3 regions of the Faecalibacterium hominis (ex Afrizal et al. 2022) genome follow, and region 1 is predicted to be linked to each of the others. Evidence: riboswitches for the same ligand, from Rfam matches in the RefSeq annotation. Region 1 holds a riboswitch; each other region holds the start of a gene.
What was found. Region 1 has a riboswitch for cyclic di-GMP ahead of ACKXGA_RS03540 (CAP domain-containing protein). Riboswitches for the same ligand answer to the same signal wherever they lie in the genome.
Positions count from the first base shown of each region.

Region 2: it holds a riboswitch for cyclic di-GMP, as region 1 does, so the genes downstream of both, ACKXGA_RS09090 (leucine-rich repeat protein) here and ACKXGA_RS03540 (CAP domain-containing protein) in region 1, are expected to answer to the same signal.
Region 3: it holds a riboswitch for cyclic di-GMP, as region 1 does, so the genes downstream of both, ACKXGA_RS07505 (leucine-rich repeat protein) here and ACKXGA_RS03540 (CAP domain-containing protein) in region 1, are expected to answer to the same signal.

Region 1 is NZ_CP186860.1:718,957-723,194, reverse strand. It holds gene bilQ (bilirubin utilization transcriptional regulator BilQ) at 1-35, shown strand, start outside; gene bilR (bilirubin reductase) at 37-1,164, shown strand; gene bilS (flavodoxin family protein BilS) at 1,192-1,695, shown strand; cyclic di-GMP riboswitch class I at 1,814-1,889, shown strand; cyclic di-GMP riboswitch class I at 2,015-2,090, shown strand; gene ACKXGA_RS03540 (CAP domain-containing protein) at 2,223-3,092, shown strand; gene ACKXGA_RS03535 (hypothetical protein) at 3,208-3,720, opposite strand; gene rnhA (ribonuclease HI) at 3,717-4,181, opposite strand.
Region 2 is NZ_CP186860.1:1,860,953-1,865,190, reverse strand. It holds gene ACKXGA_RS09090 (leucine-rich repeat protein) at 202-2,337, opposite strand; cyclic di-GMP riboswitch class I at 2,539-2,615, opposite strand; gene ACKXGA_RS09085 (putative ABC transporter permease) at 2,858-3,907, opposite strand; gene trmB (tRNA (guanosine(46)-N7)-methyltransferase TrmB) at 3,909-4,238, opposite strand, start outside.
Region 3 is NZ_CP186860.1:1,557,521-1,561,758, reverse strand. It holds gene ACKXGA_RS07515 (helix-turn-helix domain-containing protein) at 1-37, shown strand, start outside; gene ACKXGA_RS07510 (MATE family efflux transporter) at 85-1,386, opposite strand; cyclic di-GMP riboswitch class I at 1,652-1,727, shown strand; gene ACKXGA_RS07505 (leucine-rich repeat protein) at 1,887-4,238, shown strand, end outside.

The DNA.
Region 1 (4,238 bases):
AAAAGGCAGCACGGACGAGAAAAGAGAGTGTGTAACATGTACGACACCATCCTGAGCCCCATTGATTACGGTGGAATGCAGCTGAAGAACCGCATCATCTTTGCTCCCACCACCTTCGGCCTTTCGGACGAGGAATATCTGGCGGAGATGGAGCGGCTGGCCAAGGGCGGCTGCGCCATGATCATCATCGGCGATGTGCCGGTGGCCAAGAGCCGGTTTGAGAAGTCCCTGTTTGACAAAAAGGGCTTTGCCTTCTATCAGCAGATCTGCGAGACTGCCCACAAGTACGGCTGCAAGGTCTGCGCCCAACTCCACCAGACCGATACCGACATGATGTCCATCGTCAAGTGCATCCCGGGGATGCTGATGAAAAAGATCACCCCCGACCAGCTGCGGGAGCGGATGAACGATGCCGTGGGCCCCTACATCACCAAGATGTCCCAGAAAAAGATCCATCAGATCATCGCGGGCTTTGGCAAGGCTGCTGTGCTGGCAAAGCAGGCGGGCTTTGACATGGTGCAGGTGCACGGCGACCGGATGTGCGGCAGCTTCTCTTCCGCCATCTTCAACCACCGCACCGATGAATACGGCGGCAGTGCCGAGCGCCGCGCCCGCTTTGCCGTGGAAGCTGTCAAGGCAGTGCACGCCGCTGTGCCCGGCATGGCCATTGACTACAAGCTGGCTGTCCGGCAGGAGAACCCCCATTACGGCAACGCCGGTGTGGTGGAGGAGGAACTGGCCGTGTTCGTGCCCCTGCTGGTGCAGGCAGGCGTGACCAGCTTCCATGTGACACTGGCCAACCACTCTGCGCTGGAAAACACCATCCCGCCGGCCAGCCACCCCGAGTTCAAGGAGAACGGCTGCTTCCTCAAGTTCTGCGATGAGGTGCGCCGGTATACCAGCGTGCCGCTCTGCGGTGTGGGCGGCCTGAACGACCCCGATTTTGTGGAGCAGCAGCTTGCCAGCGGCCGCATCCAGTGTGCGGCAATGTGCCGCCAGCTGCTGGCCGACCCCAACTGGGTCAACAAACTGCAGAGCGGCAATGCGGCAAAGATCCACCGCTGTGTCCGCTGCAACAAGAAGTGCCTGGGCGGCCTGATCGCCCATCAGGGCACCCGCTGTATCTATGATGCCCTGAACGCAAAAGAACAGGGCAGCATCTGATATCAAAGAGAACAAAGGAGAATGACCATGAGCTACGCCATCGTTTTCAGCAGCAAGACCGGCAACACCCGCCTGCTGGCCGACACCCTTCGCGCAAGCTTGCCCCAGAATGAGTGCACCTACTTCGGAGCACCGGCCCCGGAGGCACTGGAGGCTGAGACCCTTTACATCGGCTTCTGGACGGACAAGGGCCATGCCGATGACACCCTCACCGCCTTTTTGCAGACCCTGAAGGGGAAGCAGGTCTTTTTGTTCGGCACCGCAGGCTTTGGCGGCAGTGCGGAATATTTCGAGCAGATCCTGGCGGCGGTGCAGAAATCGCTGGATGAGAGCAACACGGTCATTGGAACCTATATGTGCCAGGGCAAGATGCCCATGACCGTGCGCCAGCAGTACGAAAAGATGCTGCAGCAGCCCAACCATGCGCCCAATCTCGAAATGCTGATCGAGAATTTTGACAAGGCGCTGGCCCACCCGGATGCCGCAGACCTCGACCAGCTGCGCAAAAAGGCGGCAGAGGTGCAGGCATAACGGAAAAACTCTTCAAAAAAGCAGATTTTTTGAGAAAGCTGCTCCAAACAGTTGACAGGTTCTGCCCGATGTGATAGGATAATGTCGAGGAAATGGAAACGGCTCCTCAAGGTGAATTGAATATTCTCGGCAAAACAGTCGAAAGGCTGTGACGCAAAGCTACAGGGCCTGTAAAATGGCAGCCAGCTGCTTCTCAAAGAAATCTTTCTTTGGGCGACCTGCTTAGAATTTCTAGGTGTTGTTTTGCTGAGTGTATTGCAGAACAACACCTTTTTTCGTTCTCAAATTTCTTCCCAAAAGAAGAAAGGCACGCAAAACTGAATATCCTCGGCAAAGCAGTCGAAAGGCTGTGACGCAAAGCTATAGGGCCTGTAAAATGGCAGCCAGTTGCTTCTCATCACCTGAGGGTCTCCACAGCGGAGATTGGGTGTTGAGTGACCTTCATCTGAAGCATCAGGTGTCGATTGCCGAGTATACCAGCAATCGACACCTTTTTTCATGGGGCAACACAAAAGAGGTTCAACACCATGCGTAACGCTTCGATGAAAGTCCTGAAGAATCTGGTCTGCTGCGCCGCATTCATCTGCCTGATGTTTGTTCTGGCAATGCCCGCACACGCAGCTTCCAAGGCCGATGAGCTGCTGCAGCTCGTCAACGCAGAGCGTGCACAGGCCGGTGTGGCTCCTCTGAGCATGGGCAGCAGCGCACTGAATGCTGCCGCACAGGCTCGTGCAGAAGAACTTACCGTCAATTACTCCTACAACCGCCCCAATGGCAGCCGCGAGTTCACCATCCTGCCGGAGTACGGTGTGGATGATGTTTCCGTGGGTGAGAACTACTGGGCAGCTGCTGAGAATGCTTCGGACGTGGTCGCCGCCTGGAATCGCTACGATTTCTTCAAGGAGCGGATGCTGGACAAGGATGCCACCTCCGTTGGCGTTGGCTACTACGAGGGCGGCGAGTACGGCAATTACTGGGTGATGATCTTTACCTACGCCCGCGGCACCAGCGAGAACGGTTTCGCACAGGAAGTGCTGGCGCTGGTCAACGCTGAGCGTGCAAAGGAAAATCTGGCACCTCTGGCCATGGGCGATGCCAAGCTGCAGGCTGCCGCCGATGAGCGCGCAAAGGAAGTGGCAAAGGTCGCTTCCCACACCCGCCCCGATGGCACCAACTGCTTCACCGTGCTGAAAGAGTACGGTGTGTCTGATACCGCCACCGGCGAGAATGCCGCCTGGGGCGAGACCACGCCCGAAAAGGTCGTTGCAGACTGGATGGCTTCGGAAGGCCACCGTGTCAATATCATGGACCCCGCCGCCAAGTATATGTGCCTTGGCTACAACTACGATGCCAATTCTCAGTGGGGCCACAACTGGATCCAGATCTTCGCAAAGTAAGCGGATGACTTCCATTGAGCGTTGTACGATGAAATAGAACAGAGCAAAAAGAGATGCACCCCGCCTTCCTGAAACCGGTTCAGGGAGCTGGGTGCATCTCTTTTGTTTTTTTTTTTTATTCTGCAGCCATCTCGGCTGCATCCTCGGGGCTGAAATCGCCCAGGGGCAGGATGAGCCGGCCCAGCGTCTCCTGCGGCAGGGCGGCAAGCCGGGCACTCTCGTCCGCAATTTCGGCAGGGCAGAGGACGTGCACGCCGTCCGCACCGGTCTCTACCCGGGCGCGGTGGCCGGTGGCAATGTACTGGATGCCCAGCCGGTCAGCCGCCGCCAGCAGGGCGGGGAAGCGCAGGTCGGCCGGGGCAGCGGTCTCCTCAGCCAGCTGGCTGGCCAGTTCGCTGGCATTCAGGGTGATGCACTCGATGCCCAGAGCCTTGGCGGCTTCCTTGGCGGCATCCACAACGGGGTCATCGGTGCACAGACGCACCACAGCGCCCATCACCGCAAAGCCCTGCTGCTGTAAAATGCGGACAGCTGCTTTGCAGCCCGTGCCGCCGCACAGGCCCACCAGCACCTTGTCCTGCTGTTCATAAGTATCGAACCCGCTGCCGGGCAGAAATGTATCGCTCATCGTCCCTGTCTCCCTCCGTGTGCCTGACTTTGTGCCACGGCCAGCTGGTCGCAGCGCTCATTTTCCGGGTGGCCTGCATGGCCCTTGACCCAGACATAAGTGATCTTGTGCCGGGCTTCCTGCTCCAATGCCTGTTCCCACAGGTCGGGGTTCAGGGCAGGGGAGCCGTCGGACTTTTTCCAGCCCCGGCGCTTCCAGCCCTTGGCCCAGCCCTTTTCCAGCCCGTTGATGACGTACTGGCTGTCAGAGCACAGCCGCACCTCACAGGGCTCCTTGAGCTGGCGCAGGGCCTCGATAAAGGCGGTCAGCTCCATCCGGTTGTTGGTGGTGGAAGCATCGCCGCCGCTGAGCTCCTTTTCATAGACCTTGCCGTTGAAGCGGTAGCGCAGCACTGCACCCCAGCCGCCCGGGCCGGGGTTGCCGCTGCACGCGCCATCGGTGTAAACTTCGACTTGTTTCATCTGTTTCTCCCGGAACTTGAATTTTTGGATACTTCTATTTAGAGCTATTTTTCCGGT
Region 2 (4,238 bases), 1.1 Mb from region 1:
CTCGGTACTGCGAATACCAAGGGGGCTTCCTGCTTGCTGTGGGTTAGTGCTTACCGGCCTTGAACTGTTCCTCAAGCCACTTGCAGATGTAGTAGCTGACCACACCCGCTGCGACTCATTAACTCATTACAACGCAGAAGCGCCCCATCCGGTGAAGGATGAGGCGCTTCTACGTATATTTGGGAATATTCGGGGATGGCGTTAGTTGTTCTTGAGCTCCTGTGCCTTCTGCCATGCATTCAGCACATCGAGCTTGCTTACGGGATTGGCCGGGAAGAACTTCATCTCTTCCGGAGCCGTGCCCTCATCGTTCAGGTCAGGGATAAGCTCGTTTTCCATGGCCCAGCGGGCGGCGTGCTGCAGGTCCATATCCTGCTCTTCCTGCCCGACATCGGGGTAGAGCAGTTCGGATTCGGGCATGGGCTTGCCTGCATCCTCCCACAGCATCATGGCAAGGGCGCTGCGGTTGCTGGGGAAGTAGGGCAGAGCCATCAGCTTGCCTGCAAATTCAGCGCCCAGAGAATAGGCCTGATAGCCCAGCACTGCGGTACCCACAGCAGCAGTACCAATGATCGCGGCAGTGCCCAGCACATTGGGCCCATCATCTTCAATGGTGGCATCGCGGTACTGTGCGGCAATATCCACATCACTGCTCATGGTGTTCATGGTAAAGGTGATGGTCTCTGCCTTGTAATCCTGACCCAGCGGCAGAGAGAATTTGCCGGTGGACCAGATGTCAAACACCATGCCCTCAGGGATCAGGGTCTTGTCCAGCGTCACGGTCACTGTTGCGCCGTCCGGTACAGAGTAGGTCTTTTTGCCGGTGGTCTCGTCAGTGGTGACGGTCAGGGTATCGGTCACATCCTTGTCACCTTTTTTCACGGTAACAATGCCGCCGGTAACGGTCAGCGGGTGGCAGACTGCGGTATCGGTATCGTGGGTGTCGTCAGCGGCGGCATCACGGTACTTTGCAGAGACATTCACACCACTGCTCATGGTAAAGGTGATGCTTTCTGCCTTGTAGTCACCTGTGGGCAGGGAGAAATCACCGGTAGACCAGCTGTCAAACACCTTGTCCTTGGGCACTGCGGTCTGGTCCAGCGTCACGGTCACCTCTGCGCCGTCCGGTACAGAGTAGGTCTTTTTGCCGGTGGCTGCGTCAATGTTGCTGTTCAGCTTGCTGGTCACATCGCTGCCGTCGTATTTCACAGTAACAGTGCCGCCGGTCACGGTCAGCTGGTGGCAGTCCAGAGCATTGGGGTCGAACTTCCAACGGGCATAGAGGGTGATGTCCTTCGTAATTGCGGTTTCTTTCACATCAAACTTGCCATCTTCGGGCTTGCCATCTGGGGTGGTGTACCAGCCGATGAAATTGTAACCCGTACGGGTGGGATGATTGATGGCATCCAGATCGGTTTCCTCCAGATTGTTTGCCAAGGTCTCAGTGATTTTTTCGGTCTCATAAACCGGCACCTTATCGTAGGTCAGGTTGCCGCCCTTGGCATCAAAGGTCACATGGCAGAGGCAAAGAAGCTGGTGTCCGTTCTGTACAGCATCCCGCAGGTAATAATTATTTTTAAGCAGATCCTTTGCGTGGTCCTCGTCGTTGTTGTAGTAGATGACACATGCCGGACAATCATCCAGACGGGCTTCGAAAGTAGTCAATTCAGCAGGGAGTATAATGTATTTCAGACTGGAGCAATAGGCAAAGGTCCTATAAAAGGAAGGTGTACCACTGTACCCGGATTCAATTACTTTTACTTTTTTCGGGATGGTGATATTGCTCAGGCTGGAGCATCTAAAAAAGGCACCCCCGCCGATCGTCTCAACATTCTCACCTAACGAAAGCGTTGTAAGCTTACAGCAACCACCAAAGGCTATTAGTCCGATGGAAGTAACGCTTTGTGGAATGGTGACCTCCTCCAGAGCAAAGCATTCTTCAAAGGCATGATTGCCGATGGAAGTAACGCCTTGTGGAATGTCGACGGAGCGAATGTTGCGACCAATTTGGTACGAGTTGTGGAGGTAGGGAGAAGCATCCAAATAGCCGGAAAATGAATATGTTCCCAAACCGGTTACAGGGTAGCCGCCCAACTCTGAGGGTATGTGGATGTCGTAGGGGGCAGGGGTTTTCGCTGGATCAACAGGGCCACGAAAATCTGTGATGGTTGCAGTAGCACCGTCTGCATTTACCTTATACTCATACTTGTAACCGTCAACGATGGCTGTAAGTACAGTTGACGTGTCTGCTGCAAATGCCGTGACTGCCGACAGGGGCAGCATGGTGATCATCATGCAGACCGCAACCAATAAGCTGATCAAACGCTTGGGTTTCATAATTCTTTACTCCTTTTCCATAATTTTCCCCAAAAAACTCTCTCTATTTCAGCCAAAACAAAAAAGCGCCGCACCGGCCAAACGGCTGGTACAACGCTCTGAACCCTTGTAGACCCGCTGCGCGCTCGCTCTCCTGAAGGGAAGCCGACGCATCTTCACAAGGAGGTGCAAGGTTTCGTATTACCTTACCCGGAGAGAATAACGTGCGGCTGGCTGCCATATTACAGGCCCTTTTAGCTTTGCGTCGCAGCCTTTCGACTGGTTTGCCGATTCTTCAGTTTTTAGCGGGAATAGCATATTGCACAGGATAAAATACTCTTTTTTTTTTTTTGTCAATATGACGAAAATAGATTTGGAAGAGTGTACAAAAAAGGAGCGTACAATGTGGAAAACATAACGAAAACAAAAGCGTGCGGCAGCACAAGATCTGCCTGATTTTATGGAGAATGCAGTGCAGGAAAAATGCCCCTGACCGAAAGAAGCCGGTCAGGGGCATTTGGGGTTGCTGCAAAGGGCAGGGTCAGTGCTTGCGCTCGTACTTCAGGCGCTCCCGCAGCTCGTCCAGAGAGCGGTGCTTTTCGCCGTGGCGCAGCTTGGGGTAAGCGCGGAGCATACGGCCCTTGCCAAAGTACTTGGAGCTCCGGGTGCGGGCGCGCATCTCCTCGCTGCGGGCCTGCAGCTCCTCGGCCAGCTGTTCCAGTCGGAGCAGCTCTGCCGTGCGCTCTGCGGTGCCCTTGGCAGCCAGCTTGACGGCAGTGGCGGCCTCAGAGGCATTGAGCCGGGCCTCCTGGGAGGACTTGCGGGCAGCCTCCATGGCCTCGTCGGCCTTGGCGCGCAGGGCGGCAGCGGCATCCCGGGGGCTCAGTTTGGCGGCATTGTCCCGGGCCTCGGCAGCCGCCAGCTTGAGCTGCAGGCGGCTCTCGTCCATCTTCTGGTCCACATCCATGGCGGTGGTGCCCAGCAGCTCGGTCATGGCATCGGACACGGCGTGCATACTGTCGGCAACCTTTTCCAGGGCATCCAGCTCACGGGCCAGGTCAGAGGCCGCAAAGGCGGTCACCACCACGTCGGCGGCGTAGCAGGCGTACAGGATGCACATGAGGACAAAGCCCACCATCTGGGGGACCATCTCCACAAAACCCGCGATCACGGGGTGAACGGCCTTCATCACCACAACGGTGCCCACGCCCCACAAAAGGGAGAACTCCAGGCAGATATATCCGCCGATGTTGAAGGGGAAGTCGCTGTAATCCCACCACCGGGTGTGGTAGAGCTTGTAGAGCGCCCAGCCGCCCACCAGCTCCAGCACGCTGGGCAGGATCACGCCGCCGAGATAGAGCAGCAGCAGGTTGTCTGCCAGCGGCGAAAGGGTGAACAGCACAATGATCATGCCAAAGCCGTAGATGGGGCAGACCGGGCCGTTCAGAAAGCCGCGGTTCACCAGCTGGCCGGTGGAAACGGCGGCATAGATGACCTCCAGGCACCAGCCCAGGCAGGAGTAGATCAGGAAAAACGCCAGGATCTGATACAGCGAAAAGCCGCAGACCATGGTGTTGACAAAAAAGGACATCTTACTCCTCCTTTGCGGCGGCAGCGGCTTCCTCCGCAGCCTTCCTCTTTTTCAGGACCTTGGGCTCGATCCAGGTCACGGCGGCATCGCCGGGCAGCTTTCTGGCGATCAGGGCCTTGATCTTGATGCCCATCTCGGTGAACATCCCCTCGTGCTCGGTGCGGATGTTCCACTCCGGCTCGTTCTCGTGCAGGTCAAAGGTCTTCCAGGTGATCTCGTAGCCGGAAGCGGGGAAATACTCCAGGCTGTCGCGGAACAGGTCGTCGTCATCGGTCTTGAAGTAGATCTCGCCGCCGTCCTTCAGGAATTCGCGGTACTGGATGAGCTGGCG
Region 3 (4,238 bases), 840 kb from region 1:
GGCGGAAAGCCAGCGGGAGCAGGCACTGTATATTTAAAATGTTCAGGAGCCGGGGCAGCACCCGGCTCTTTTCCGTGGAGGCGTTCAGCTGCACACAGACTGCGGGCGCTTGAGCAGGAACACCGTCAGGGCCAGCGTGATGGCCTCGGCGGCGGGGAAGGCCGACCACACGCCGTTCATGCCAAACAGGGCGCTCAGGAGCAGCGAGCAGGTGACGATGGCGGCCACGCCCCGGCTGACCGAGGTGATGGTGGCCTCGGTGGGGCGGTTGACCGCACCCAGATAGCCCGCCGCAACAATATTGCAGCCTGCAAAGAAGTAGCCCAGGAAGTAGATGCGCATACCGCTGTGGGCATATTCGGCCATCAAAGCAGAGCTTTCGCTGTTGAAGAGGGCAACAAAGGTATCGGTAAAGCCAAACACGGCACCATACAACACCGCCGCCAGCGCCAGCGCGGTGCCGCAGCCCAGCAGAAGCAGCTTTTTTGCCCCGGCCATCTCGTTTTTGCCGTAGCACTGGCTGATCAGCGGCTGGGCACCCTGGGCCACGCCGTTGAAGATGGCTGTTGCCACCAGCGCAAAGTTTGCCACCACGCCGTAAGCGGCCACGCCCACGTTGCCCGCCAGCCGGAGCAGCAGGAAGTTGAACACGGTGGTGGTCACGGCAGAGGAGAGCTCCCCGACAAAACCGGAGATACCCAGCTGGCAGCTCTGCACCAGCAGCCGGGCCGAGGGGGCCTGCCGGACAAAGGTGAGCGTGTTGTTCTTTTGAAAGAAGTGGCGGCTGCAGATGGCGATGCTGAGCACCGGCGAGATGGCGGTTGCCAGCGCCGCGCCGGGCAGGCCCAGCCCCATGGGGAAGATGAAGATGTAATCGAACACTACATTGAACAGGCTGCCGCTCAGGGTGGCCACCATGGCAAGGGACGGGTCGCCGTCGTTGCGGACGAAGGCCGAGAAGATGTAGTTGCACATGAAGAAGGGCGTGAACAGCAGGAAGATGCGGGTGTAGTTCAGGCCCAGCGCCACGATGTCCGCATCGCCGCCCATGAGCTGCAGAAGCGTGCCCGGGCAGAACGCGCCCGCCAGCATGAACGGGATGGCGATCAGGCAGGCGCAGAGGATGGCGTTGGAAAAATACCGCTGCGCCCGCGCCTCGCCCTGCGCCTGCAGGATGGCGTACCGGGTGGCCGCACCCAGGCCGATCATCGAGCCGAAGGCAAAGATCAGGTTGTACATGGGCAGGCAGAGGTTCAGCAGGGTCACGCCGTCGGTGCCCGCCGCCTGGGCAATGAAATAGGTGTCGGCCAGAATATAACACGATGTGCCGATCAGACCGAAAATATTCTGCGACACATACTTGAAGAACTGCTTTGTCAGGTTCATGGGAGCTTCCTTTCCGCAGGGAGAGTAGGGGAGTGAAACATAAAAACGACTACTACTATATCATAAAACTTGGCATATTTCAACGAAAAAGCGAGAAAACACGCCATCATTTCCCAAACGGAACACTTCTCCCCGGGGCGATGCGCTATCCGAAAATGTTATACAAACACTGCTGCTTTTGTGCAACTCGCCAAAGATGCTTTTGGGTTATTGACAAAAAAAAAAAAAAAGTTTTATGATTTTTGTGTAAGTTGCCACATAAAAATAGAAGAATCGGCAAACCAGTCGAAAGGCTGCGGCGCAAAGCTAAAGGGCCTGTAATATGGCAGCCAGCTGCACTTTCTCAACCATACCGCACATGGGCATCACCTCAAGGGGCGGTAGATTCCCAAAGTACAAAACGCAGAGCGTTGTACCAGCCATTTGGCCGGTGCGGCGCTCTTTTTGCTTTGTGCGGGCATGGTTATATTTTGGGAGTAATTCATAAAAGGAGGATTTTTATGAGATTGAAACGTGTGATCAGCGCCGCCTTGGCAGTGAGCATGGCAGTTTCCATGATGCCTGCTACTGCGGTTTCGGCGTTTGCAGCGGGAACGAGCACCAATACTGCGGAGACAACCACTGTTACTGGCAAGAATAGCACCGAAAGCGAAGCAGAAACCTCTGGTTATTGTGGTGCAGAGAATCAGGAAGAGAGTGTTCAGTGGAAATACGATGAATCTACAAAGGTTCTGACTATTTTTGGCAATGGCCCAATGGCAGATTATGAGGGAATTGCTGATACGGATGTTGGCACAGACAATGATCTGCGTCCATGGAAACCCTATCTCAACCAGATTACAGAGGTACATATTGAGGAAGGCGTTACTGCGATTGGCAATAGTGCATTCCGTGGGATGAAGGCTTTGAAAAAAGCTAATATTCCTGCCAGCATTCAGCATTTGGGTGATTACATCTTCCGCCATGATGAAGTATTGGAAGAAGTAATCTGGGCAGAAGGATTTGAAGCGGCTGAAACTACTGACGTGGATTCAAACCAGAATGTATATACAGGAAAATATTTGCCTACAAGTATGTTCGATTTCTGCTCTGAACTGGGCAAGGACAAGGAACTGACTGAATGGCTTCCCAAGAGCTTTGAAGGTGTTGGCTGTGCGGCAGTTCGAGGAACACAGTTTACAGTTGATTTTGATAACTGGAGCAATCTGAAATATATTGGTGCGTATGCTTTTTCAATGATGCGGAATCTGGAAAGCTTTACTGTTACAGATGACATCGAGTTTGGATTAAGAAAAAACCCACAGGTTCCGGATGGGACTTCTAATGCACTTCAAGGTTCTGGTTTGAAAAAAATGATTGTTAGGACCGAAAAACTTCCCTATGCAATTGTGCGGGGTTGTGAGAAATTGAGTGTGATTGATTTGGGAAGCAACCCTACAATCATTGGAGATTCTGAATTCGCAGGGACTGCTATTGAGAAAATTGACATTCCGAAGAGTGTGACAAAAGTTGATGCATGGGCGTTTGCAAATTGTCAGAATTTGAAGAGAGTGACCTTCTACGGTGAAACCGCATTGCATCATGTTCCTTTCCCAGCATGTGGCATTGAAACCTTTATTATTGAAGAAGGCGCAAAAATTACTAGCGATGATTCTAATCCCTTCCGAGAACAACCGACAGGTTCTTATCCGGCTGTAACCTCTTTGAAGAACGTGGAAATTCTTGGCACATTGAATACTAGTCGGACAGATATGACGACAGAAACTCTTTGGAAAAATATGTTCTCTCCTAGTGAACAACTCAAAGAAGTTACTGTGAGCGATGCAAACCTGCAATATGTAAAAGCTGAGACTTTCCCGAAGATGGAAAATCTGAAAGTGGTTGGCGATGATGCAACGTTTGAAGCATCGCTTGCGGGATGCACCAACCTGAAAACCGTTGACCTGACCGGCTGCAAAAAGATTGCCAGCTATGCAGCTGGCTGCTTTGGTGATGGTATGAATGATTCTACTGTCATCTATGTCAATGATGCAAGTGCAATTCCGGGGAGTGACACTGGCATTTCGAATCGTCACGGTATCGTTATGGTTGTTAAGGGCGGTACAGTCAATACGGATAAGACCGGTTTTGACAGTGTAACCAAGGCTGGATGTACCGCAAAATGGTATGAGGACGCTAATTGCCAGATTGAAACCAAGGATACTACCCCCGTAACTGGTAAAACCTATTACGCCAAGTGGAAAGTCATCCCCGTTGCCGCAACGATGACTGCAACCACTTCCAAGAGCGCCTATCTGGTCAATACCCCGGTTGATGTGAACATTACCGTTAACCCGGGCACCTATGGGGCAGAGATTCACAAAGGTAAAGTTGCTCTGACCTACGGCGACGAAGTAGAGAAGGTGGAGCTGGACGGCAAGGAACTGACCGAGAAAGAATACACTGTTCAGGAGCTGGCTCAGATGATGAAACTGACTTCCCGAAGCAGTAATATCAAAGCAACCCTGAATGTGACCTACAAAAAAGTCGGCAAGTTTGATTTTAACGTTGCCCTGAAGGACGCAAATGGTGCCCAGATTTGTGCTGATGGCACTCAGGTCGTTGTTGCCGAAAAGGCCGCCGAACTGACCCCTGCAACCGAGCTCTACACCCTGACCGTTAAGAATGCTGATGTTACCATTAAGAATGGTGACGAAGAGATCAAGGCTGAGAAGAACGACAAGGGCGAGCTGATCGCCAAAGTGCCCGAAAAGGCTGACGTGACCGTGACCTACACCAGCCAGAGCGATGCCGTTGCATTTGACCAGTGGACTATTACCACCGATGAAACGCTGGATGTGGATGTCAAGAAC